DNA from 4 places in the Methylobacterium sp. 37f genome. Region 4 is predicted to be linked to each of the others. Evidence: riboswitches for the same ligand, from Rfam matches in the RefSeq annotation. Region 4 holds a riboswitch; each other region holds the start of a gene.

Region 1 (5,881 bases), on a different contig from region 4:
GGCGCGACCCGTATCCCTGTGAGGTGCCGTATCCGCAGCCATAGCGATAGCGCGAGCACCCGACCGAGAAGTCGTTCCGCGCCCGGGCCTTCGCCCGCTCCTGATCGATCACGAGATCGCGCTCCCGGTTGCGCTCGGCCGACAGCGAGGAGCCGTAGCGTTCGGCCGCTTCGGCTGCGGTCCCCGCCACGAGCGCCAGGGTCAGGCCGATCGCAGCGGCCCTTCCGCACCGGCGGGTCTTTCCATCAAATCTGGTCGTCATGCGTCGCATCTCCCGATCTGTCCCTCCTGAGCGGCCTCAGCCCGGCAGGCGCCAGACCGTGACGCGCTGGATCAGGTACTCGGCCGGCATGGGCGTCGAGGCGTCGGGATACCCACCCCACGATCCGCCGATGGCGAGGTTGACCAGGATGTACATCGGAACGGACTTCATGTCGGACGGCGTCGGAATGCGACGGACCTCCTTGTGGTCGACGTACCACACGATTTCGTCGGCGGTCCAAGCGGCGCCGTAGGTGTGCCAGTCCGCCCCGGGTCCTCCCACCGGGAAGGGTAGGGTGACCTTCTGATTGCGCTGCTTCGGCGCCTCGCCGGTGTGGAGGGAACACCAGATCTCATTGGGGACACCCAGTCCCTCGAAGATGTCGAGTTCGCCGTTCTCCGGCCAATTGCCCTTCGTCGGCATCAGCCAGAAGGCGGGCCAGACGCCCTTGCCGACGGGCAGCTTCGCCTTGATCTCGAAGTACCCGAACAGCTGCGAGAAGCTGAACCGCGTGGTCAGCACGCCGCCCATGAATTGCTTTCCATGCGCGAGCGGTTGCAGGTTCTCGGGTATCTTCGAACCCAGGATGGTGAGGTGTTTACCCGGATCGAGCTTGAACGGGTTCAGACCGAGCGGCGTGTCGAGGACCTTGTCGTCCTTCACGCCGGTAAAGCTCGGGTCGACGTAGATGCTGCCGGCGCTGCCGGAGCGGTACTCGAGTTTCGTCGGACCGCCCGAGCCGAGCACGGTTCGCCACCGGGTCGGGGAAGGGGGCTTCTTCGCCATCTCCGAGGCATCGAGCGTCTGCCAGCGCTCGTCGAAGGTCGGAGCCCCGAAGGTCGCCGGATCGATCTTGCCGGGCAGCGGAGCGGCTTGCGCCAGGACGGTGCCGGCAAGCGTCGCGGCGACGAGACAGGCGAAGCGTTGGAACATCACAGTATCCTCGAAACGATGCCGGACCACTGACGCCGACGGGCCTCCGCCCCCATCCTTGATAGGGCGCCGCAAGGGTCCGAGCCAGTGCAGGGAGGCCTATGGCCGGCGCAGGGGTGCCACGACGACGTCACAACGCGGCGATCTCATGGCGCCAGCGGGATCGCGCATTCTCCCGTTTCTTCGGAAGGACAGCGACAGCGTCGCATCGCAAAGATCCCGGCAGGGACATCGCGGGCGCGGCTTCAGAAGCGCCCCGCGAGGGTCAGACGAAACGCGGTGGGCTCGACCGGATGGACATGCCGGTCGGCCACGCCCGCGGGGCCTTCGCCGCTCAGGCGCGAGGTGTAGAAGTAAGCGATCTGGTCGGCCCTGGCATTGGTCAGGTTCAAGACGTCGAGGGACAGGCTGATTCCATCGTCGAAGGCGTAGCCGATCCGTCCGTTCAGGAGAGCCGTCGCTTTCGAGCGCACCGAATTGTCCTCGATCAGCGGACGCGGCCCGAAGTAGCGAAAGCGCATCGAACCGAACCAGCCGGGACCCGCACCGAAGGTGAATCCGGCCGACGCGATGGTGGTCGGCGCCTCCGGCACCCGGTTGCCGATCGGGTCCCGGTCCGAGAAGCGGGCGTTGGTGACCGTCAGGTCGCCCTCCAACGAGAGCCAGGGCGTTACGGCGTAGCGGTTGGTCCACTCGATGCCGAAGCGGCGGGTGGGGCGGCTCGGCTCGGTGGTGCCGCTGTCGCCCTGGAACAGGTTCTCGGAGGCGAAATCGAGTTGGAACAGGGCGACGGCGGTCTCGAGCCCGGCGATGCTGCGGTTGCGCAGGCCGATCTCCGAGCCGGTCGAGGGCACGAGGAAGGGCGAGCGGCGGATGTTGAAGAGCGGGCTGGTCGGATCGACCGTGGCGGTGACGCCGCGGGCGTCGTTGGAGTGGAAGCCGCCGCCGTAATTCACGAACAGCTCGGTCTCGAACCACGGACCGAGCACGAGGCCGAGCTTCGGGTTGACAATGCCGTCCCATGCCGTGCCGGAATTGGCCGGCGTGTCCGAGCGGACATCGGCGGTGAATCCGTCGGCCCGGACACCGATGCTGGTGCGCAGCCAATCGGTCCAGCGCACCCGGTTCTCGACGTAGAGGGCGGCGCTCGCCTCCAGCACCCGGTCGTCCAGCACCGTCGAGCGGACCTGCCGCGCGGTGGTGTTGAACAGGCCGACGCGGATCGAGTCCGTGCGGGTCTGAAGCCCGATTTCGGTCTCCATCGGCAACCCGAAGAGGTCGCCCTGGACCGTGTGGCTGATCTCGCCGCCGCCCAGAACCCGGCTGTCGCGCTGGCGGAACTGGTCGCCGCTGACCGGATCGTTGAGAAAATATGTGAAGTCGTTGAACAGGTTCATCCCATAGCGGATGACGTAGGCGTTCGCCCGGGTGATGCCGGCGTCGCTCGTCCGGCTCCAGCGTCCGGAGAGCGAGAAACGGCTGGTGTCGCCGCCATCCGTGGGGTTCAGGGTGCCGAAGCGGCCGATGATCCCCTCCGCGACGGCGCGCTCCGGGATCTGGTTGGTGGCGTTCCACCGGGCCCAGTAGGCCATGCCCGTCAGGGCGAAGCCGTCCAGGGCCGTGCCCTGGCTGTAGCGGACGACGCCGTTGAGCTTGGCCAGACGGTCCGGCACGTCCCAGGGGCCGTCATAGGTCTGGGCCTCGCCCGCCACCAGCAGGGTGCCCTGCCCGAGCGGTGCCGACGCGATGGTGAGCGCCCGCTTGTAGCCGAAGCTGCCGAAGGAGGTCAGGGCGAGGTTGCGGTCGGTCTTGTCGAGATAGTCGATCCGCACCGAACCGGCCGAGGCGAAGTCGCCATCGCGCACGAAGTAGGGACCCTTGTGGAACTCCACCGCGCCGACGAGTTCCGGGATCAGGAAGTTGAGGTCGGCATAGCCCTGTCCGTGGGCGTGGGTCCGCATGTTGACCGGCATGCCGTCGATCGACAGCGCGATGTCGGTGCCGTGGTCGAGGTTGAACCCGCGCAGGAAGAACTGGTTGGCCTTCCCCTCCCCGGAATGCTGGGTGACGATGAGACCGGGCACGCTTTCCAGCACCTCTCCCGGTCGGGTGATCGGGCGGCTGTTGATCTGCGCACCCGATATCACCCCCGCGCTCGCCGCATCGACGGGCCTGAGACCGCCGCCGATGCCGGTGACGCCGCCGACGAAGCCCGCCTGCGCGACCGGTCCGGTTCCGGGCGGCGCCGATGCCTCCGCCGTGACCGAGAGTTCAGCCAGGTTCGCCTCGGCCGCCTGGCCAAAGACCGGCCGGATCTGCGCGCCGTAAGGCACCAGGCCGGCACAGGAGACCAGAAGGAGCGTTCGGTAGGGGGGCCGTGACGGAGCGGGCGACATGAAACCTCGGGCGACGTCTGTGGCACGTCACCGCGACGAGGTCGGTCCGTTCGCCGCGTGCGAACGCCCCGACACCCACCAGGACACCCCGCCCGATGCGTTTCGCGTGTGACCACGATGGACGGCAGGTCTCCTGGCTCGCGGGTCACCGCCCTCTCATCGTCTTCCCAGGTGCCGGGGCACCCAGTGACGTGTTGATGATGGGCTCGCCGCTTACAGTTGCGGGGGCAGCCGCGGCGTTGGGCTCTCGCCCGCACCGCGTTCCCTTTTGATCCTCGATCCGAGGAACCGTCCGAGGCCAGAAGACCAGACGAAGCCCGACAGCGTCAATCGAACGCGCGGGAAATCGGCGTCCTGTGCTCCCTGTGCGACAGCCCAGGCCGAGCCAGGGCCGAGCCCAGCGCCGGGGGGTCGGGGACAGGCCGGGTGAAGGCTGGATGGGCGGCCACCCCTCCGATCAGAGCGGGCGATCCCGATCTTGATCCGGGCTCCAGCTTCGCAGCGGCGAGGGTCCGATCTGGCGTTCGGCGCGGGGCGCCGGCTCGTCCTCGAGCCAGGTGCGGGGGCCATTGGCATTGCCCCGGACGACGTCACCGGCGACGATCGCGTGTCCGGAGGCGACCGCCACGATCAACTGGGTGGCGTAGGCCCTCGGACCGCTGCCCTTGAGGGACATGCCGGGTCCGCCCGGACGGAGCTTGCTGCCGAGCGCGCCCCAGAGGGGCGGTGTCTTGATCCGGCGCAAACCAAAGCCCTGGTCGATCAGGGCAGCGGCCGCTTCGATCTGGCCGTTGAGGAGAAGCAGGCCCGGCCGCGTCAGGCGGAAGACATAGCTGCCCTCGTCGTCCTCCTCGACGAGGTTCACCAGCTTCAACGACAGGGCCTGACAGGCCGTGTCGACGTTGTCGCGGGTGAACTCGGCGTCGACGGCCAGCGGCCTCAGGGCTTGGCCCGAAATCCGGCAGGAAACCCGTTGGAGAAAGAAGCGACGTCTGGAAATCTGGCTCAGGCCCCATCCAAGCGCGATCGCGCGACGTGGGGCGATCATCCGCCGGACAGCATGGCGCCCGGAGGTTTCGGTCTGGTTGAGACGATCCGCGAGTTTCGGTGGCGGAATGCACGCCGTGGTTGACGATCCAGTGCCCGGCCCGATCCCGCGGGGACCCCGGTCTCGGTCACCGAGGCGGCGCGGGCGCTCGCCCCCGCGATCGGCCGATCGATGCCGGCCCTCTTGCTGTTCGCCCGTCACCGCCCTCTGTGAGCGGTCATCACCGCCGGGAGACATCGGACATGACGAAGCTGTTCATCGCCAACATCAGGACCGCCGAGGGACCCAAACCGCTGGTGACCGTGCGGGCCGCCGCCGAGGGCGAAGCCAGGCTGTTTCTCGAAGCCGCCTATCCGGACGACGAGATCCTCGACGTGGCGGAGCCGAGCGGCTGGGCCAGCGACGCCGACACCGGCAGCGCGGCGGGCGACATCCGCGAGCATGCCGGCGTGCAGTGGCAGGCGCCCTCCAGCCATTCCGGCTGAATTCAGCGCCGCCGGTTGAAGCCGGCGCTTGCCAGCGCCAATCGTGCCGTGACCATTGCCGACCATGCCGATCCGTCGCGAGCATCGCTTCTTCTATCCGATCGACTGGCCCGAACTGTCGGCCGTCATCCGGTTCACCCGCGCGCGGGGTCGGTGCGAGTCCTGCGGACGGCCGCATGGCCGGCGGGTCTTCCATCTCGGCGATGGGCGCTGGTGGGACGACGATGCCAGCGCCTGGCGCGATGGGGCAGGGCGGTTCGTCTGCCTCGCGGTCGGGATCGATGACGTGCTGGGAACCGTGCGGACGACGCGCGTGGTCCTGGCAACAGCCCACCGCGACCACGACACGGCGAACAACGCCGCGAAGAACCTCGCGGCCTTCTGCCAGCGCTGCCACATCAACCACGACCGACCGGAGCATCAACTCCGGCGCTGGCGCACCCTGTTCCGGCGCAAAGCGTTGGGCGACCTGTTTCGCGGCCCGTATCCCAGCCCCTGAAACGCGCGGAACGGCTGGTTTCGAACAGGACATCAGACAGCGCGACAGGACGTCAAGACGAGGATTCCGGTGCGGAACGGTTTGTCCCCTGATCGAGGACCGGATCGGCCGCCGCGATACCTTGTGCTCCACCGACAATGCCGCTCGATTTGATTCCATGACCAAATCTGCTCAGCCTCGTCCGAGCGCAAGACTTATCGGTCTTTTTATTAATCTCAGTTCACATTCAACCGAATAGACTCCGATCCGGAGGATTTT
Region 2 (5,881 bases), on a different contig from region 4:
GAAGCGGTTGACCAGGAAGCCCCGGATCATCGCCGCGTCCTCGGCGTCGATCACCGCTTTCGTGCCGACGAGGCTGGCGATGACGCCGCCCCGGTCGATGTCGCCGAGCAGGATCACCGGCGTGCCGGTAGCCCGGGCGAACCCCATATTGGCGATGTCGCCGCGCCGCAGATTGACCTCCGAGGCCGAGCCCGCGCCCTCCACGATGACGAGGTCGGCCTGGGCCTTCAGATGCGAAAAGCTCTCCAGCACCGCACCGAGGAGACGCGGCTTCCAGGCCTGGTAGTCGCGCGCCTTGGCGGTGCCGGCCATGCGGCCCTGGACCACGACCTGACTCCCGGTCTCGCTCTGGGGCTTCAGCAGCACCGGGTTCATGTGCACCGACGGCGCCACCCCGGCCGCCCGGGCCTGCAGCGCCTGTGCCCGCCCGATCTCCCCGCCATCGGCGGTGACGGCGGCGTTGTTCGACATGTTCTGCGGCTTGAACGGCCGCACGCTCAGCCCCCGCCGCGCGAAGACCCGGCACAGACCGGCGACGATCAGCGACTTTCCGACATCCGAGCCGGTGCCCTGGATCATGATGGCGCGGGTCATGGCTGAGGCCGCGCCGGAGGGGGCGCGGCGCAGTCGGGATCGACCGGCCGCGCGACGCGATGAAAAGCCAGGATGGCGGCACCGTAGGTCTCGACGACCTCCGAGAATGGCACCCGCTCCGCTGTGAAGAGCACGGCCCGGTGCCGGATCAGATGGTCGGGGATCGCGAGGTTGCCGCAGGTCGCCGCCGGGGGCGGGGCCTGCTCCCACCCTTGCGGCAGGGGCTGCCACAGGAGTTCCGCCCCGATGGTCTGCCGCGTCGTGCCGAGGGCCTGGACCGCCCGGCCGAACGGCGTGTCGGTGGTCTCGAGCAGGCGGTTCATCTCCGGGGTCAGGCGGTCGGGCACGTACCAGTTGTCCGCCTCCGACAGGACGTGGTCGCCGCAGGCGAGCCGCACCTGACGGTAGCGGAGGACGGTGTCGGGGCCGGCATTCAGGCGCCGGCGCGTCTCCTCCGAGGCGGGCTTGTCCGCGCCGCGCTGCCGATTCGCCGCGAGCCGCGGCGTCGCGGCCATGCCGTGCTCGGCGCACCAGCCTTCGAGGGTCGCGGTGGCGGAGCGGCTGGCGAGCAGCCGGGCGTTCAGGCCCTCCACCACCGCCAGGGCCTCGACGCGGCCGAGATAGCTGGCCGGCCAGGCCGGCGCGGTTTCGGCGCAGGCCGGATGGATGCCCGACAGGATAAGGAGCCCGACCGGGCTGAGGGCGAAGCGCATCAGAATTCGATGCCCACCTGGGCCTTCACCCCGGCGGCGAAGTGGTGCTTCACGGAGCCCATTTCGGTGACGAGGTCAGCGGCCTCGATAAGGGCCGGCTTGGCATTGCGGCCGGTGACGATGACGTGGAGGTCGGGCCGGCGCGCCTGGAAGGCCGCCACCACTGCATCGAGGTCCAGGTAATCGTAGCGCAACGCGATGTTGAGCTCGTCCAGCACCACGAGACGGATCGTCGGATCCGCCATCAGGTCGAGGGCCTTGGCCCAGGCGTGCTCGGCGGCGGCGATGTCGCGGGCCTTGTCCTGAGTCTCCCAGGTGAAACCCTCGCCGAGGGTGTGCCAGTCGATCCGGTCCCCGAAGACCTGGAGCGCGTGCTTCTCGCCCGTGTCCCAGGCGCCCTTGATGAACTGGACCACGCCGACGCGCCAGCCATGGCCCAGCGCCCGCAGCATCAGCCCGAGGGCCGCCGTGGTCTTGCCCTTGCCGGGACCGGTGTTGACGATGAGAAGCCCCTTCTCGATCGTCTTGCCGGCGACCTCGGCGTCCTGCACCGCCTTGCGCTTCTCCATCTTTTCGCGATGGCGTTCGGCGTCGTTCACGGCGTCCGTCATGGGGTGGCTCCGGCTTGGGGTTTCACGATCAGGGGCAGGCCCGCCACCAGGAAGACGACGTGGTCGGCCTGCCGCGCGAGGCGCTGGTGCAGCCGCCCGGCGGCATCGCGAAACCGGCGGGCCAGCGCGTTGTCTGGCACGATGCCGAGCCCGACCTCGTTGCCGACCAGCACCACCGGGCCGGGCGCCGCCGCGCAGGCCGCCAGCAGCGCGGCGGTGGCGGCCTCCACGTCGGCCTCGGCCAGGATCAGGTTGGTGAGCCAGAGGGTGAGGCAATCGACCAGCACCGGCCCGGGCGCAGCGGCCACCGCCCCGGCCAGGTCCATCGGCACGTCCCGGGTGATCCAGTCGGCCGAGCGGCGCTTCCGGTGGAGCGCGATGCGGTCGCGCATCTCGTCGTCCCAGGCCTGCGCCGTGGCGAGGTACAGCCAGGGGGCGGGACAGGCCTCGATCAGCCCCTCCGCATGGGCGCTCTTGCCGGAGCGCGCGCCGCCGAGCACGAGGGTCAGTCTGGGAGGGAGGTTCGGCATGGGCCTCCTGTGCCCGAAATCGAGCCCCCGGGTCAAAGGCCGGAATCCGATCCGGGCCGCGTTGTCAGCGCGACGGCAACCGCGTAGAAGCGTGGATCGGACGGTGCCCCGGCGACGGGGTGAAAAGGGAATGCGGTGAGGGGGCGACCCTGAAACCGCAGCTGCCCCCGCAACTGTGAGCGGAGACGGGACTGCCATCGGCCACTGGAGCGATCCGGGAAGGCGGCAGGACCAGCGACCCGCGAGCCAGGAGACCTGCCGCCGAGAGTGGACCTGCCATCGAGCGTGGACCTTCCGTCCACCCGATCGATCCGTGACGGCCGCCGGCGGGGCGGCCAGGAGATGAACCGATGTCGACCAACACCCTCGTCCTGACCGGCACCCGCACCAACGAGCGTCTCGGCGCCGTGCTCGTGGCAGCCTTCCTCGGCCTCGGCCTCGTGTTCATGGCGGGCTTCGCCCCCGCGATGGCGCTGCACAATGCGGCGCACGACTTCCGCCACAGCCAGAATTTCCCCTGCCACTGAGCGCCTCCGCCTAAGGCAGACACCCCCATGATCATCCGGCTCGTGTCGGCGGCCCTGGTCGCCGGCTTCCTCGCGGCTGTGGTCGCGACGGGCCTGCAGCTCGCGCTCACCTCGCCGCTCATCATCGCGGCCGAGCGCTACGAGACGCAGGCCTCGGCAGATTCCGCACGCCTGTCGCCCGCCTCCCTGATCGTGCGCGTCCACGGCGGTCACGATCACGGCACCAAGGACCCGTCGGTCGCGGGCGGCGAGGTCGCGCCCGACTGGCAGCCGGGCCCCGGCCTGCCGCGCATGGCCTTCACGGCGCTGGCCACCCTGGTGGGCGGCGTCGGCTACGCGCTGCTGCTCGGCGCCGTGCTGTTCGCCTGCAACCGCGAGCCCAGCCCCGAGACCGGCCTGCGCTTCGCCATCGGGGGGTTCCTCGCGGTGGCCCTGGCACCGGCTCTCGGGCTGGCGCCGGAACTGCCCGGCATGGCGGCGGCGCCGCTCGCCGACCGCCAGTTCTGGTGGGTGATGACGGCGCTCGCCACCGCCATGGGGCTGTACCTCATCGCGATCCGGCGCGCGCCGATCACCATCGCGGGGGGCATCGTGCTCCTGGTCGCCCCCCATCTCGCGGGCGCGCCGGAGACCAGCCACGCCGCCTCGAACCTGCCGGCGGCCTACGCGGCGCAGTTCGCCGCACGCTCGCTCGGCATCGCCTTCGTGTTCTGGGCCGTGATCGGGCTGGCCTATGGCTGGGCCTGGGGATTGTTCGGCAAGGCCCGGACGGCCCATGCCTGACCAGTTGCAGGATCAGATACCCAAAGACTCGCCTCGGACGGACAGCGCCGCCGTCACGCTCTACGTCTGCGCCACCTGCCGGGCGGCCGGGGACGTTTCCGAGCCACGCGCCGGGGCGCGCCTGCTCGCCGCCCTCCAGGAGGCGGTGAGCGCGGGCGGTCATCCGGGCATCACGGTCGAGAGCGTCGAGTGCCTCTCGGTGTGCAAGCGGCCCTGCACGGTGGCGGTCGCGTCGCAGGGGCGCTGGACCTACGTCTACGGCGACCTCGATCCGGTCGCCTCGGCCGGCATCATCCTGGACGGCGTCGCGCTCTATGCCGAGACGCCGGACGGCATCGTACCGTGGAAGGCCCGGCCGCAGGAATTCCGCAAGGGCGTCGTCGCCCGTATTCCGCCGTTCCCGCCGCCGCTCCCGCCCACATTCCCGCCGCCCGTCGCGGCGCCCCCCCATCCGGACGCCGCCGAATGACTCTTGTCGCCAAGATTCCCTGCACGATCGTCACGGGCTTCCTCGGAGCCGGCAAGACCACGCTGGTGCGCCACCTCGTCGAGAACGCCAACGGCCGCCGCCTCGCGATCATCGTCAACGAGTTCGGCGATATAGGCTTCGACGGCTCGTTCCTGGCGGCCTGCGGCATCGAGGGCTGCGGCGACGAGGACATCGTCGAACTGGCCAACGGCTGCATCTGCTGCACCGTGGCCGACGATTTCGTGCCGGCCCTGAACAAGCTCCTCGACCGGGCCGATCCGCCCGAGCACATCCTGATCGAGACCTCGGGCCTCGCCCTGCCGAAGCCCCTCGTCCAGGCGTTCCAGTGGCCGGCCATCCGCTCGCGGGTGACGGTGGACGGCGTGGTCGCGGTGATCGACGGACCGGCCGTGGCGGCCGGCTTCTTCGCCGACGATCCGGCGGCTCTGGCCGCCCAGCGCGCCGACGATGCCAGCGTCGACCACGACAACCCGCTGGAAGAGGTGTTCGAGGACCAGCTCCTCTGCGCCGACCTCGTGGTGATGAACAAGGCCGACCTCCTCGACGAGGCCGGGCGCGCCAAGGTTCGGGCCGAGGTGCTCGGGCACCTGCCCCGCGCGGTTAAGATGGTCGAGGCCGAGCACGGCCGCCTCGACCCGCGCGTGATCCTGGGTCTCGAGGCTGCAGCCGAGGACGACCTCGACGCGCGCCCCTCCCATCACGGTGAGGGCGAGGACCACGACCACGACGATTTCGACTCGGTGGCCCTCCCGGTTCGGTCCGCCGCCACCGCCGAGGATCTGGCGATCCGCGTCGCCCGCGCCGCCGAGACCGCGGGCGTGCTCCGCATCAAGGGCTTCGCCGAGGTCACCGGCAAGCCGATGCGCCTCGTGGTCCAGGGCGTCGGCGCGCGGATCAGCCATCATTACGACCGGCCCTGGAAAGCCTCCGAGCCGCGGGACGGCCGCCTCGTCGTCATCGGCCTGAAGGGCTTCGACCAGGGCGCCGTCGCCGAGGCACTGGCGGGATGAATCGCCGCGCGGCCCTGCGGCCCGTCCCGGCCGGGCTCCGCCGGCGGCGGCTGCCGCTCGCCGCCCTCGGTCTCGCGGCCCTGCTCGGAATCGGGGGCTGCCGGGATGCCAGGCGGTCGGACACGCCCGCCGGCGCACCGGTGAGCGCCGCATCCCCGGCGCCCCGAACCGCGGTCAAGCTCGCCTATACCCACGAACTGACCATCGATCTTCCGGCGGATCGCGTCGGCGCGCACTTCGCGGCGGCGCGGGACCGCTGCGTGACCGACACGGTCCTCGACTGCACCCTGATATCGGCTTCGTTCGGCGAGAGTTCACGCCCGTCCGGGCGTCCCTCCGCAAAGCTCGACATCCGCCTTCCGCACAGCGCGGTCGCGGCCTACCTCGCCTTCGTTACGGCGCCCCTTCCGGGGGAGCAGGCGAGCGATGTCATCCTGCAGCGCCAGGCGACCCGGGCCGACGACCTGACTCCGACGATCGAGGATGGCGTGCGGCGGCTCGCCCAGCGCAAAGCCTACCGCGAACGCCTCGACGCCCTGGCCGCGAAACCCGACACCCGCATCGAGGATCTGATCCGGATCGCGCAAGAAATCGCCCAGGTTCAAGCGCAGATCGAGGAGGAC
Region 3 (5,881 bases), on a different contig from region 4:
GATCGGATTGTCCTTGACGATGCGGTAGCCGGCCAGGGTCCACTCGGCCCGGCCGTTCCAGGCGACGCCCTTGGCGCCGACCTCCACCTGCTCGCCGGTGGAGAGCTTCAAACCGGACAGATTCTGCGACAGCGAGATCAGGCTGCCGACCGGATCGGTGGCGGTGGCGTATTGGGCGTAGAGCGCCAGCAGGGGGGTCGGGTTGTAGACGGCGCCGAAGCGGTAGCTGAGCGCCTGGAAATCCTGCTCGAAGGCGGCGCCCGTGACGAGGTTGGTCCGGTGCAGCACCGGCGCGTCGTAGCGCATGCCGGCCAGCAGCGAGAGCTGATCGGACAGGATCAGGCGGTTCTCGGCGAAGACCGAGGCCTGGCGAGTGTTGGTGGCGTAGGCCGGAGTGGCGCGGCCATTGGCCGGGAACAGACCCGGGTCATAGGCGAAGGGATCGACGCTGGTGGTGAGGCCGCCGCCCTCGGAGCTGAAGTTGTTGGTGTGCCGGAACGCGATGGCGTTGACGTCGAACCCGGCCAGGAATTCGTTGCGGAATCCGAACACTGTGCCCCGGATCGTCGCGTCGAGGCGATTCCCGATCTGCTCCTGGCTGTGATAGATTTCGAGATAGTCCGAGCGGTCGATCCGCCCGGTGTCGCGGTTGAAGGCGTATTGCTCGACGTCCCGCCACTGGCGCCGGCTCTGGAGCCGGTAGGCGGTGTTGCGGATCGTGATGTCGGCGCTCGGCGTCCACTCCGCTCGCAGCTGCGTCCAGTTGTCGGTCCAGAGGATCTGGGCGTCGCGGACGTTGTAGTTGTTGAACCGGATGGCATCGCGGATGCGCCCGTCGATGAGCGGCGTGCCCCAGTAGCGCGTCGGCTCCTGGTAGCCGAAATCATGGCTCAGGGTGATGGCGAGGTCCGGATTCGCCTGCAGGGTCAGGGCGCCCGAGACCGCGAGATTGCGGAAGTCGCCGTCCGGCGCGATCCAGCCCGCGGCGCGGTTGCCGCTGATGTTGAGGCGGTAGGCGAGCGCCTCCCCGATGGGACCGCCGGAATCGAGGGCCAAGCGCGCCAGACCATCCGAGCCGATGGCCGCGCGCGCCACGTTGAAGGGCGTGAAGACCGGCTTCTTGGTCACCACGTTGATCACGCCGCCGATGGCGCCGTCGCCGTAGAGCACGGAGGCCGGCCCACGTAGCACCTCGATGCGCTCGACGTTCCAGGTGTCGAACGGGAAGGTGACGGTGCCCGCCCCGACGAACAGGCGGGTGCCGTCGTAGAGCTGCTGGATCGAGTTCGGGCCGGCGAAGCCCCGGGCCGTGAAGGCGCCGTTGCCGTTGCCGGGGGCCGCCACCGTGGTGATGCCGGTGGCGTTCTGGGTGACGGCCTCCGCCACCGTGTTCTGGCCGCGCAGGCGCGTGGTCTCCCCCGCGATCACGTCGACGCTGGCGGGGGTTTCCAGGGGCGTCAGGCCGAGGCGGCTGGCGCTGCGGCTCGAGCTGCGCAGGTTCAGCCCCTCGGCGGGCGGCGGGCCGCCGCGCCCGGAGCCCGCGACCTCCAGGGTCTCCAGGGTGACGGCCGAGTGGGATTCGCCGGGCGCGGCGTCGGCCGGCATCGGCAGCAGGCCGCCGAGCAGGGCCGCGAGCGGCCAGGATGTGAGGGGCCGGGATATCGGGGGGCGGGTTATCGGGGGCCAGGATATCAGGGGCAAGGATATCAGGGGCAAGACTTGGCCCTGCCGTGCGCGTCGGGCGCGTGGGGATCGGGACGGGATTTGGGCGAGGGCCATGGGACAACCGGGAAGGGGCGCGGGCATCGGCCAGGGCCGACGAGCCACCTCTGCTAAAGCGAATGTTATAATGTTACAATCGCTGAGTGGTGCCGGACGCGACGTTGTCCGCAAGCCAGCCGTCTCCGGACCGCGCGGGGCGATCGGACGAGGCGGACGGGAGCGGGACGCGCGGGCGCAGACGGGCATCGACGGGACGGCTGACGCGACGGGTCGCGCGGAGTGGCACGTCACCGCGAAGAGGTCGGTCCGTTCGCCGCATGCGAACGCCCCGACACCCACCAGGACACCCCGCCCGATGCGTTTCGCGTGTGACCACGACTGACGGCAGGTCTCCTGGCTCGCGGGTCACCGCCCTCTCATCGTCTTCCCAGAGGCTTGCAACCCCCAGTGACGTGTTGATGATGGGCTCGCCGCTTACAGTTGCGGGGGCAGCCGCGGCGTTGGGGCAGAGCCCCGCACCGCGTTCCCTTTTGATCCTCGATCCGAGGAACCGTCGCGCCGAAGCTAGGCGGTTTCCGGCGTCGGCGTCAATCGACGGGGACGATTCGCTCCCGGGAGCGTTGGCCCCGCGGCGGGGGTCGCACCTGCGATCGCCGGTCACGAAGGAGCAGAAGCACGATGTCCGAGGATGGGATCACGTTCGAACGGGTCCGCGAGCGCGCCCACGAGATCTGGGAGCGCAACCACCGTCCCGAAGGCTTCGAGGTCGAGTTCTGGCTGATGGCCGAGCGGGAACTCCGCGCCGAGCAGGCCCGCCGCAAGCCGGCCGCCGACCGGACCGCCTCGGAGACGCCGCCGGGGGCCGACACGACCACCCGGTGAAGCTGGCATGGCTCGCCTTCGGGCGAGGTCAGGCCGACGAGGCCCGCGGTGAGGCGCGTGCCGCCTGCCGGGGCGGAAAACCGTCAGGATCGGACGTCGAGCACGCCCATCATGCCGAGTTCCTCGTGCTCGAGAATGTGGCAATGGTACATGCGCGGCCCCGGCTGGTCCTGGCGCAGCAGGAGCCGGACCGTCTCGCCGGGCACGACGTTCACGGTGTCCTTCCAGGCGCGATAGCCCGGGGTTCTGACCTGTCCGTCCCTCTCGTAGGCGACGATCTGGAACTGGGTTCCGTGGACATGGAACGGGTGATCCATGTCCGACTGGTTGACGATGTCCCATTGTTCGACCTGGCCGACCTTCGAGACCTCGTCGATGCGGGTCATGTCGAAGCTCTTGTTGTTGATCAGGAACTTCATGTCGTGGCTGCCGGGCGGCTTGGCGGAGGCGGCACCGCCTTTCGCGGTTCCACCGTGATCCATGCCCGGCATGGCACCGTGATCCCTGCCCGGTATGGCACCGTGATCCATGGAGCCCATGTCCTCCGTCAGCACGAAGCGGCGGGTGACGACCGGGGCCTGGAGCGGGGCGATCGCCCGCAGCATCTTCGGCAGCGGCGGTGGCGGCGTCGCCGGTCGTCCCGCCACGTTCGCGGTCAGCAGGACCTTACCCGCCTCCTTCGGCTCCCCCGGTCCCATCCAGCCGCGCTCGTAGGCGAGCGTGGTCAGTTTGGCCGGGCCGGGCTGATCGAAGGAGACGATGAGTTCCACCCGCTCGGCCGGGGTGAGCAGCACCTCGTCGACGGCGACCGGCGCCTCGACGAGGCCGCCATCGGTGCCGATCAGGGTCATGCGGGCGCCCGCGAAGCGCAGGCGCAGGTAGCGCGCGTTGGTCGCGTTGACGAGCCGGAGGCGGCGCTTCTCGCCCGGCGCCACCGTCATCACCGGATTGCTCTGGCCGTTGACGAGCACGTGGTCGCCGACGCGACCGTTCATCAGGTCGACCATCGTGCTGGGCGGCATCGTGCCGTCCGCCGCGATCCGGAGATCGGTGAGCATCAGGACCGTGTCGCCATAGGCGGCCGGAATCGGATCGGATTTCGGCTTGACCAGGAAGAGCCCGGCGAGGCCGCGATAGACCTGTTCGGCGGTGAGGCCGTGCGGATGCGGATGAAACCAGTAGGTCGCCGCACTGCCCTCGGGCAGGTCGAAGGCGTAGCCGTGTTCGGCCCCGGACGCGACGGGGTTCATCGGGTTGCCGTCCTGGTCGGACGGCACCGGCATCCCATGCCAGTGGATCGTGGAGGGTTGCCCCGGAATGCCGTTCTGGAACGTGATCGCGACCCGGTCGCCCTCCTGCGCCTCGATCACCGGATGGCCGCCGTCATAGAGCAGCACCGGCGTGTCGAGGCCCTCCGCGTAGCGGACCACGCCGGGGCGCGCCGCGATCGTGGCCTCGAATCGACCGGGTCGGGTCGAGCGGTTGCGGAGCCGGGGCAGCTCCTTCAACGGCTGCCCCTGCGGCAGGACCGGCGCGGTGCCGGCCATCGGTGCCAACGGGCCGCCCGGCCCGGCCCCGGCACCCATGGGTCCCATGTCCCCCATGGCTCCCATGTCGTGCTTCATCTGAGCCGATGCGGGCCCGGTTCCGAGGACCCCTGCAAGACCTGCCAGGAATGTGCGCCGCTGCATGTCGGTGGTCTTTCGATAAAGCGGTCGCCCATGACGGCTGGAATTCAATCCAGCGGCCGTTCGTTGCGCGAACGAACCGGGCTTCGATCGCGGACGTAGCGGACCGATCGGCGCTGCCCTGGTAACGGGGCCGTCGTTTCGACGGCGATGCCTTCAGATGGGCCTCTGACCGAATCTTTTAGCCTCATCCTCCCGGCTATTGATAGAGCAGAGCCCATGACATTCGCGGCGTGATGAGATCTTTAAGGATAAAAATCGTCTGCCGATCCGTCATACTGAATTCCACCTATTTCTCGGTGTCAGGAAATGGTGTAACCAGCCCCTATGAGATTCGAGCAGCAATTCGTGCGCCTGATGGCGGCGGTGATCGTGATGATCATCGCCTACGTCGCGCCGTCCGCTGCTCGGGCTCACGAGGGCCATCACCCTGCGGATACGGCCGCCCTGACGACGGCGGAGGCGCCCAGCGCGCCGGCGGGCGCGTCCGCAACGCCCGACATCGCCACGGCGGTGACCGTCGGTTCGGGAATGCCCGCCGTGCTCGGCGACCAAGCCTTTCTCAGCAAACAAGCCCTGCTTGGTGAGAAAGCCCTCCTCAGTGAAGAGGTCTTGCTCGGCGCTGCGGCCGTGGTCCGTGTGGCGGTGCTGATCTCCGACGACACGGGGCGGGGCTGCTGCTCCGGTCCGTGCACGGGCACCCGCTGCGGAACCCCGATCTGCTGCGCGTCGGGCATCCTGTCGGCCACGGCCACCTTGCCGACGCTCGCCTACGGACGGGTGGTCCGCGTCTCCCGGCAGGTCGATCGCCGCCGCGGTCTCGGACCCGAGACGCTCTCCAGGCCCCCCAGACTCCGCGCGTAACGAACGGCGCCCCCGAGGCGCTCGACGGTCGGATCGTGCCCGCCAAAGGCGGGGGCACGCCCGGGATTTGAACGCGAGGAAGCTTCTCCCATGGTTTTTCGAATTGCCGCCGCCCTGGGCGCGGTGTGGCTGCTGGTCGGTACGCTGGCTGGTCCCGCGCAGGCTCATGAGGGGCACGACGACGGGGCCACGCCCGCGCTGGTGCTGACGTCCGTCGCCCCGCGCGGCGAGGCCGTCTCGGATGCCTTCGAGTTGACCGCCATCCTGCGGGATGCCTCGGTGACGTTCTACCTCGACCACTTCCGGACGAACCAGCCCGTCCGGGACGCCGTCCTGACGGCGGAGACGCCGGACGGCCAGCAGACGGCCGAGAAGACGGCGGACGGGGCCTACGCTCTGCCCGTGCCGTGGCTCGCCAAGTCGGGCCTGCACGACTTGCTGGTGACCGTCAGCGCGGGGGACGTGGTCGACATCCTCACCGTGCCGCTGTCCATGCCGAAGGCGGGGGCGTCTTCGGCGACCGCGGCGGCCACCGGCGGGCCGATGTCCGAGGGGATGGCCTCTCCGGTCGCCGAACTGAAGGCGCGCCTCGGCGCACAGAACCCGATGCTGATCGCAGCGGGCGCCTTCCTCCTCGGGGTGCTGGTCACCGGACTGACGCGGGCGCGGCGCAGCCTGAGGCTGGGGGCCGTGCTGGCCGCGGCCCTGGCCGTCATCCTGGCCCT
Region 4 (5,881 bases):
GTGTGGTGACTGCGCTCGTTGGGGCACCGTTCCTGATCGTGCTCCTCCTGCGTGAGCGAGGGCGCGGCGCATGAGCCTCGCGACCGCAGCCCTCGATGTCCGCCTCGGCGGGCGTGCCATCCTGTCGGATGTCACCCTGTCCCTGGAACGCGGGGTCCTCGTCGGTCTGGTCGGCCCGAACGGCGCCGGCAAGACCACCCTCCTGCGCTCCCTGGCAGGCTTGGTCGCACCGACCAAGGGCCGCGTGGATCTCGACGGTATGCCGCTCAAGGGCATCTCCCGCGACGCGCGCGCCAAGCGCATCGCGGTCCTTTTCCAGGGCGCGGGGGCCGGTTGGCCGATGCAGGTGCGTGACCTCGTCGCCCTCGGCAGGCTGCCGCATCGACGCCCGTTCGGTGGCCTCGATGGCACCGATCATGCCGCAATAAACCGAGCGATGGCACGGACCGACGTCGCGCGCTTCGCCGGGCGGACCGAACCGACCCTGTCCTCGGGCGAGCGGATGCGCGTCTTGCTGGCGCGGGCGCTCGCCGTCGAAGCGGAGTGGCTTTTGGCCGATGAACCGATCACCGCTCTCGACCCGGCCCATCAGCTCGACGCCATGACGCTGTTGCGGAGCGTGGCCATGGCCGGCACCGGCGTCGTCGCCGTCCTGCACGACCTCTCCCTCGCGGCCCGGTTCTGCGACCGGATCGTGGTTCTGGGTGCGGGACGCCTCGTCGCCGACGGACGCCCGGACGTCGCCCTGACGGACCAGCTGCTCGCCGATGCGTTCGGCGTCACGGCCTGCCGTGGGGCCGGACCGGACGGAACCGCCTATATCCTGCCCTGGAGCCGTTCAGGGCCACATCCGGAGGACATCGATGCAGCCTTCCCCAAACAGCCCTGATGCCACCGTCGCCCTTCTGCACGGTGCACTGGCCGATCCGACCACGGCCTGGAGCCTCGGCAGCTTCGGTGCCATCGCGGAGTTCATGCGCGATCCGGACGAGCCTGTCCTGGCCCTCCCTGACGATCGCCTGGGACTTGCGACCGCGCGCGGGGCCATCGCCTTGACCCCGAGTTCCGACCTGAGGCCAATCGCCTACGAGACCGCGGTCGCCTCGGGCTGGAACCACGCGGTCGCGCTTTGCCTGCCGGAAGCGACATGCGCGATGAACCGCAGGACCGTGGTGACGGAACTCGGGCCCGACCGGAATGCCGCCCGGGTCGAGGATCGCGACGGCATCCTGTTCGACCTCGGTCTCGGCCTTCTCGCCGTGGATGCCTGCGTGCGGGTGCGCGATCCGGAGGCCGTCGAGCGGCTGCGCGCCGGCGTCGGCATGCCGTTGTTCGACCACGCCAACCCCATCGGGCCGCATCTCGTCGCCATGAGCCCGCACCGGGTGTTCCTGGCGCGGGTCGGACGCGTCGAGGTCTATGCCCCGATCCCCGGGTCCGGCGGCACCAGCCCCGAGGGTCCGCACACGCACGTGCTGCCCAAGCTCCTGCGCAGCGGTCGGACCCATGCCGCCACGACGCCAATCCCGGCGGGCTGGGTCCCCTGCGCCGGCCTGCACCCAGCCCATCCCTACAAGGACATGATGGGCGACCGCATCGCCTTCGATACCGGCCGCTACGAAGCGTTCCAGGCGATGCTCGACCATTGGGGTGATCCGGAACTCGTGGCGATCAAGCGCGGCGGGCCCGAGGCACCCAGCGGCACGGTGTCGACCCGCCACGCCCAGGGCGCACGCCGCATCGCTGAGGCCCAGGCTCGTTACCTGCGCGGCGAGATCATCGAGGGCTCGGCGAGCGACGACGAGGATGCGGAGGCGACGGCCTGACCGTGACCCGGACGGTGCCCGGCAGGAATGGTCCGGGAGCACCCCAGAGGGTGATCGGCCTGATCGGCTGCCCGGGCGCGGGGAAGACGACCTACGCCCGCCGCTTCGACCCTCTCGACGGCTGGGTTCACCTCACCCTCGACGACTTCCGGCAGACCCTCTGGCCGCCGCACCGACAGGTCTACTGGGAACTCAGGCAGGGCTCACATGACGATGCGGCCCGGGAAGTCCTGCACCGGGTCAAGGAAGCAGCCCTGGATGCCGCCCTGACGAACGGCTTCAGCGTGGTGATGGCGGACACCCATCTCACCAGACCCGTGTTCGAGCGCGAGCTCGGGATCGTCGCCGGACACGGGCTCACTGTGGAGTGGAAAGTGTTCGACGTGCCGTGGGAGGTCCTCAAGTCCCGCAACGCGGAGCGCGGTCGCGTGGACCCGTCGCATCGCCAGCCGGATGAGGTCCTCCGGTTCACCTACGAGGTTTTCCAATCCCCGGACGCTTGGTGGCGTAGCTTGCCGCCGGAGCAGGTCGAGGTCCTGACCTGACGGACGGAGTGAGCGATCCGTCTTCCCAAGTGTTGCCGGCAGGGCATAACCCCTCGTGCATTGCATTTGGTCCGTTGACGGGCATGGGCGTCGGCATGGTACCTCGGCCGTGACGGTTCCTCCCCGGAGGATCAAAAGGGAACGCGGTGCGGGGGTAGCCCCAACGCCGTGGCTGCCCCCGCAACTGTAAGCGGCGAGCCCTTCGCCACTGACGTCACTGAGCGGCCTCGCTCGGGAAGACGGTGAAGGGCAGTGACCCGCGAGCCAGGAGACCTGCCGTCAGTCGTGGTCACACGCGAGACACGCTGGGCGGGGTGCCCCGGCGGGTGCGGAAGCATGCGCGTTGCGCGTGGTTCGGCCTCGTTCGCGGTGACGTGCCACTGCCGTCGCCCGAGGCCCATCAACGTGTCCCGTTCACCGTCCATCCCGCTGATGTCCGTGCTGGCCTTGTCCTGCGCGATCCCCACCGCCGTCGCAGCCCAGGGGGCGCGCTCTGAGGAGACCGCCGTGGTGCTCGACGCGCTCTCGGTCGAGGGGACCCTCACCGCCACGCCGACCTACCGGGTGCCGGACCTCTACAGCGGCACCAAGACGGTGACGCCGCGTCGCGACCTGCCGCAGCAGGTCGACGTGGTGCCCCGGGAGGTTCTGGTCGACACCGCCGCGACCCGGGTCGAGCGCGCCCTCGACTACGTGCCCGGGGTCGGCAAACAGAACGATTTTGGCGCCCAGAACCTCGCCCTGTACTCGGTGCGCGGCTTCGCAACCCAGGACATTTTCCAGAATGGGTTCAACATCGCCCGCGGCTACAACGGCGCCCCCGACACCCAGAACGTCCAGTCCATCGAGGTCCTGAAGGGCCCGGCCGGAGCCCTCTACGGACGCAGCGATCCGGGGGGCACCGTCAACATCCTGACCAAGCAGCCCGTAGCGCGCCCCTTCGTCGAGATGGGCACGCTGTTCGGCAGCTTCGGCACCGCCCGCACCACGGTCGATGCCGGCGGTGCGCTGAGCGAGGACGGCAGCGTGCTCTATCGCTTCAACGGCGCGCTCGCCCGCCAGGACAGCTTTCGAGATTTCGTCGACGGCGACCGGGTGCTCCTGGCGCCGGTGGTGAGCTGGCAGGTCACCCCCGACACCAAGATCACGTTCGAGGCGCAGTACCTGCGCAACCGCCAGACCTTCGACCGCGGCACCGTCGCGGTGAACAACCGCCTCGGCCTCGTCCCGCGCTCACGCTTCTTCGGCGAGCCGGGCGACGATTCCGTGTCCGAGAGCGCGCTGCTGCAGGTGCGGCTGGAGCACGCCTTCAACACCGACTGGCATTTGCGGGTCGCCACGCACCTCAACACCGGAAGCCTCACCGGCCTGCAGACCGGCGCGACCGGGATCCTCAACGACGGGCGCACGCTCTTGCGCGAGTTCCGCCAGCACGACTTCACCTGGGGCGTCGCCATCGGCCAGGCCGAACTCGTCGGGCGCTTCGAGACCGGGCCCATCGCCCACACCCTGCTGCTCGGCCTGGAGCACGAGCGCTACAACAGCACCGAGAACCTCCTGCGCTCGACCCCGCGTCTCGACCCCTTCGCCATCGACCTGTTCAACCCGGTCTACGGGCAGGCCAAGCCTCCGTTCACGCGCCGCTACAGCGCCAGCGAGAACGTCGGCAACACAGCCGTCTACCTCCAGGACCAGATCGCTCTCAGCCCGGAATGGAAGCTGCTGCTGGGCAACCGCACCGACTTCTACAACCAGACCTTCCGCGACAAGGTCGCGAACGAACGGACCGAGCAGGACCGCACCGGCTTCTCGCCGCGGGCCGGTCTCGTCTACCAGCCGCTGTCGTTCCTGGCGCTCTACGGCAACGTCGCCGCCTCGTTCCGCCCCAACACCGGCTTCGACAGCGCGTCCCGGCCCTTCGCGCCCGAGACCGGGTTCGCCTACGAGGTCGGGACCAAGCTCGACCTGTTCGACGGCCTCAGCGTGACGGCCGCCGCCTTCCACATCGAGAAGGAGAACGTACTCACCACCGACCCGGCAGACTTCTTCTTCCAGATCGCCGCCGGGGCGGTGCGCAGCCAGGGCTTCGACGTCAGCCTGGTTGGGCAGGTCACGCCCGAGTTCCGGGTGATTGGCGGATACGCCTTCATCGACGCGGCGGTCACCCGCGACGAGGTGCTAAGGGTCGGATCACCGCTGCTCAACATTCCACGCCACAGCGGCTCGCTGCTCGGCATCTACGAGGTCCAGGCGGGCGACTGGAAGGGTTTTGGGATCGGCGGCGGGTTCCGCGCCATCGGCTCGCGGCTCGGCGACAGCGGCGTCGAGAGCTTCCGCTTGCCGGGCTACGTCTTGACGGACGCGCTGGCCTACTACCGCTACGAGAACCTGCGCTTCGGGCTGAACGTCGACAACATTTTCGACGAGACCTATTACGAGCGCTCCTACAACACCTTCTGGGTCGGCGTCGGCGAGCCGCGGCGGGTCACCGTCAGCATGACGGCGCGGTTCTGATGGGCGAGCGTCCGGGAAAACCTGAGGCGTCGGCCTGCGCACCGGCCGTGTCCAGCCGCATCGCCTCGATCGATGCCCTGCGAGGGCTGGTGATGGTGCTGATGCTCCTCGACCACCTGCGCGAGACCTGGTTCCTCCACGTGCCCGTGGCCGACCCGGTCGATGCCCGGACCGCCCTGCCGGCGGTGGCCCTGGCACGGCTCGTCGTCAGCCTGTGCGCACCCATCTTCATCGCGCTGACCGGTGTGGCAGCCTTCCTGTTCGGCACGAGGCACACGCTGTCGGAGACGCGGGCCTACCTGCTGAAGCGTGGCCTTGTTCTGATGGCACTGGAGGTCCTCTACCTGTCGGAACTGTACTGGGGCGTGGCCAGCCCAACGCTCTGGCTACAGGTGATCTGGTGCATAGGCGTCTGCATGACCGTCCTGGCGGTGCTGATCGGTCTGCCACGCACGGTCCTCCTCGCGGTCGGACTGCTGATCGTCTGTGGCCACAACCTCCTCGACCCGATCCACCTCCAGCCTGACCAACCGTTTTTTGCGGTCTGGGCGATGCTGCACCAGCGCGACGTCATCGCGTTGCCGTTCGGGCTGGTCGCCAAGACGACCTATCCGGTGCTCCCGTGGATCGGCGTGATCGTGCTCGGCTACGCAATCGGCCCGTGGTTCCTGCCCACCGTAGCGGCGCAAACCCGCGAGCGCCGGTTTCTGGCCCTTGGCTGCGGGATGCTCGTCGCTTTCATGGTCCTGCGTCTGGCGAACGGCTACGGCGACAATCCCTGGTTCGTGGTCGAGGGCGATGCGCTTCGGACCACGATGAGCTTCGTTTCTCTGACGAAGTATCCCCCCTCGCTGCTGTTCCTGCTGCTGACACTAGGAATCGGGTTGCTGCTCTTGGTTGCCCTTGAACGGATGCGCGACGCTTCGGTCGTCTCCGCTCTGGCGGTGTTCGGCGGTGCGCCGCTGTTCTTTTACCTGCTCCACTTGACGATCCTGC

Evidence for each region. Region 4 has a riboswitch for cobalamin ahead of J7U37_RS23980 (TonB-dependent siderophore receptor). Riboswitches for the same ligand answer to the same signal wherever they lie in the genome.
Region 1: another riboswitch for cobalamin. It lies ahead of J7U37_RS01760 (TonB-dependent receptor); the one in region 4 lies ahead of J7U37_RS23980 (TonB-dependent siderophore receptor).
Region 2: another riboswitch for cobalamin. It lies ahead of J7U37_RS05285 (CbtB-domain containing protein); the one in region 4 lies ahead of J7U37_RS23980 (TonB-dependent siderophore receptor).
Region 3: another riboswitch for cobalamin. It lies ahead of J7U37_RS18625 (TonB-dependent siderophore receptor); the one in region 4 lies ahead of J7U37_RS23980 (TonB-dependent siderophore receptor).

What each region holds. Positions count from the first base shown of each region.
Region 1 is NZ_JAGHKN010000002.1:70,145-76,025, forward strand. It holds gene J7U37_RS01750 (hypothetical protein) at 1-262, opposite strand, end outside; gene J7U37_RS01755 (glycoside hydrolase family 16 protein) at 299-1,195, opposite strand; gene J7U37_RS01760 (TonB-dependent receptor) at 1,441-3,591, opposite strand; cobalamin riboswitch at 3,697-3,899, opposite strand; gene J7U37_RS01765 (hypothetical protein) at 4,049-4,639, opposite strand; gene J7U37_RS01770 (hypothetical protein) at 4,882-5,124, shown strand; gene J7U37_RS01775 (hypothetical protein) at 5,189-5,623, shown strand.
Region 2 is NZ_JAGHKN010000005.1:113,255-119,135, forward strand. It holds gene J7U37_RS05265 (cobyric acid synthase) at 1-594, opposite strand, end outside; gene J7U37_RS05270 (hypothetical protein) at 591-1,307, opposite strand; gene cobO (cob(I)yrinic acid a,c-diamide adenosyltransferase) at 1,307-1,918, opposite strand; gene cobU (bifunctional adenosylcobinamide kinase/adenosylcobinamide-phosphate guanylyltransferase) at 1,915-2,448, opposite strand; cobalamin riboswitch at 2,533-2,726, shown strand; gene J7U37_RS05285 (CbtB-domain containing protein) at 2,799-2,975, shown strand; gene J7U37_RS05290 (CbtA family protein) at 3,003-3,758, shown strand; gene J7U37_RS05295 (DUF1636 domain-containing protein) at 3,751-4,227, shown strand; gene cobW (cobalamin biosynthesis protein CobW) at 4,224-5,258, shown strand; gene J7U37_RS05305 (DUF4349 domain-containing protein) at 5,255-5,881, shown strand, end outside.
Region 3 is NZ_JAGHKN010000031.1:54,904-60,784, reverse strand. It holds gene J7U37_RS18625 (TonB-dependent siderophore receptor) at 1-1,605, opposite strand, end outside; cobalamin riboswitch at 2,088-2,292, opposite strand; gene J7U37_RS18620 (DUF2934 domain-containing protein) at 2,401-2,604, shown strand; gene J7U37_RS18615 (multicopper oxidase family protein) at 2,688-4,295, opposite strand; gene J7U37_RS18610 (hypothetical protein) at 4,641-5,156, shown strand; gene J7U37_RS18605 (efflux RND transporter periplasmic adaptor subunit) at 5,247-5,881, shown strand, end outside.
Region 4 is NZ_JAGHKN010000064.1:4,455-10,335, forward strand. It holds gene J7U37_RS23960 (iron ABC transporter permease) at 1-74, shown strand, start outside; gene J7U37_RS23965 (ABC transporter ATP-binding protein) at 71-889, shown strand; gene J7U37_RS23970 (hypothetical protein) at 864-1,826, shown strand; gene J7U37_RS23975 (AAA family ATPase) at 1,877-2,371, shown strand; cobalamin riboswitch at 2,468-2,667, shown strand; gene J7U37_RS23980 (TonB-dependent siderophore receptor) at 2,777-4,885, shown strand; gene J7U37_RS23985 (heparan-alpha-glucosaminide N-acetyltransferase domain-containing protein) at 4,885-5,881, shown strand, end outside.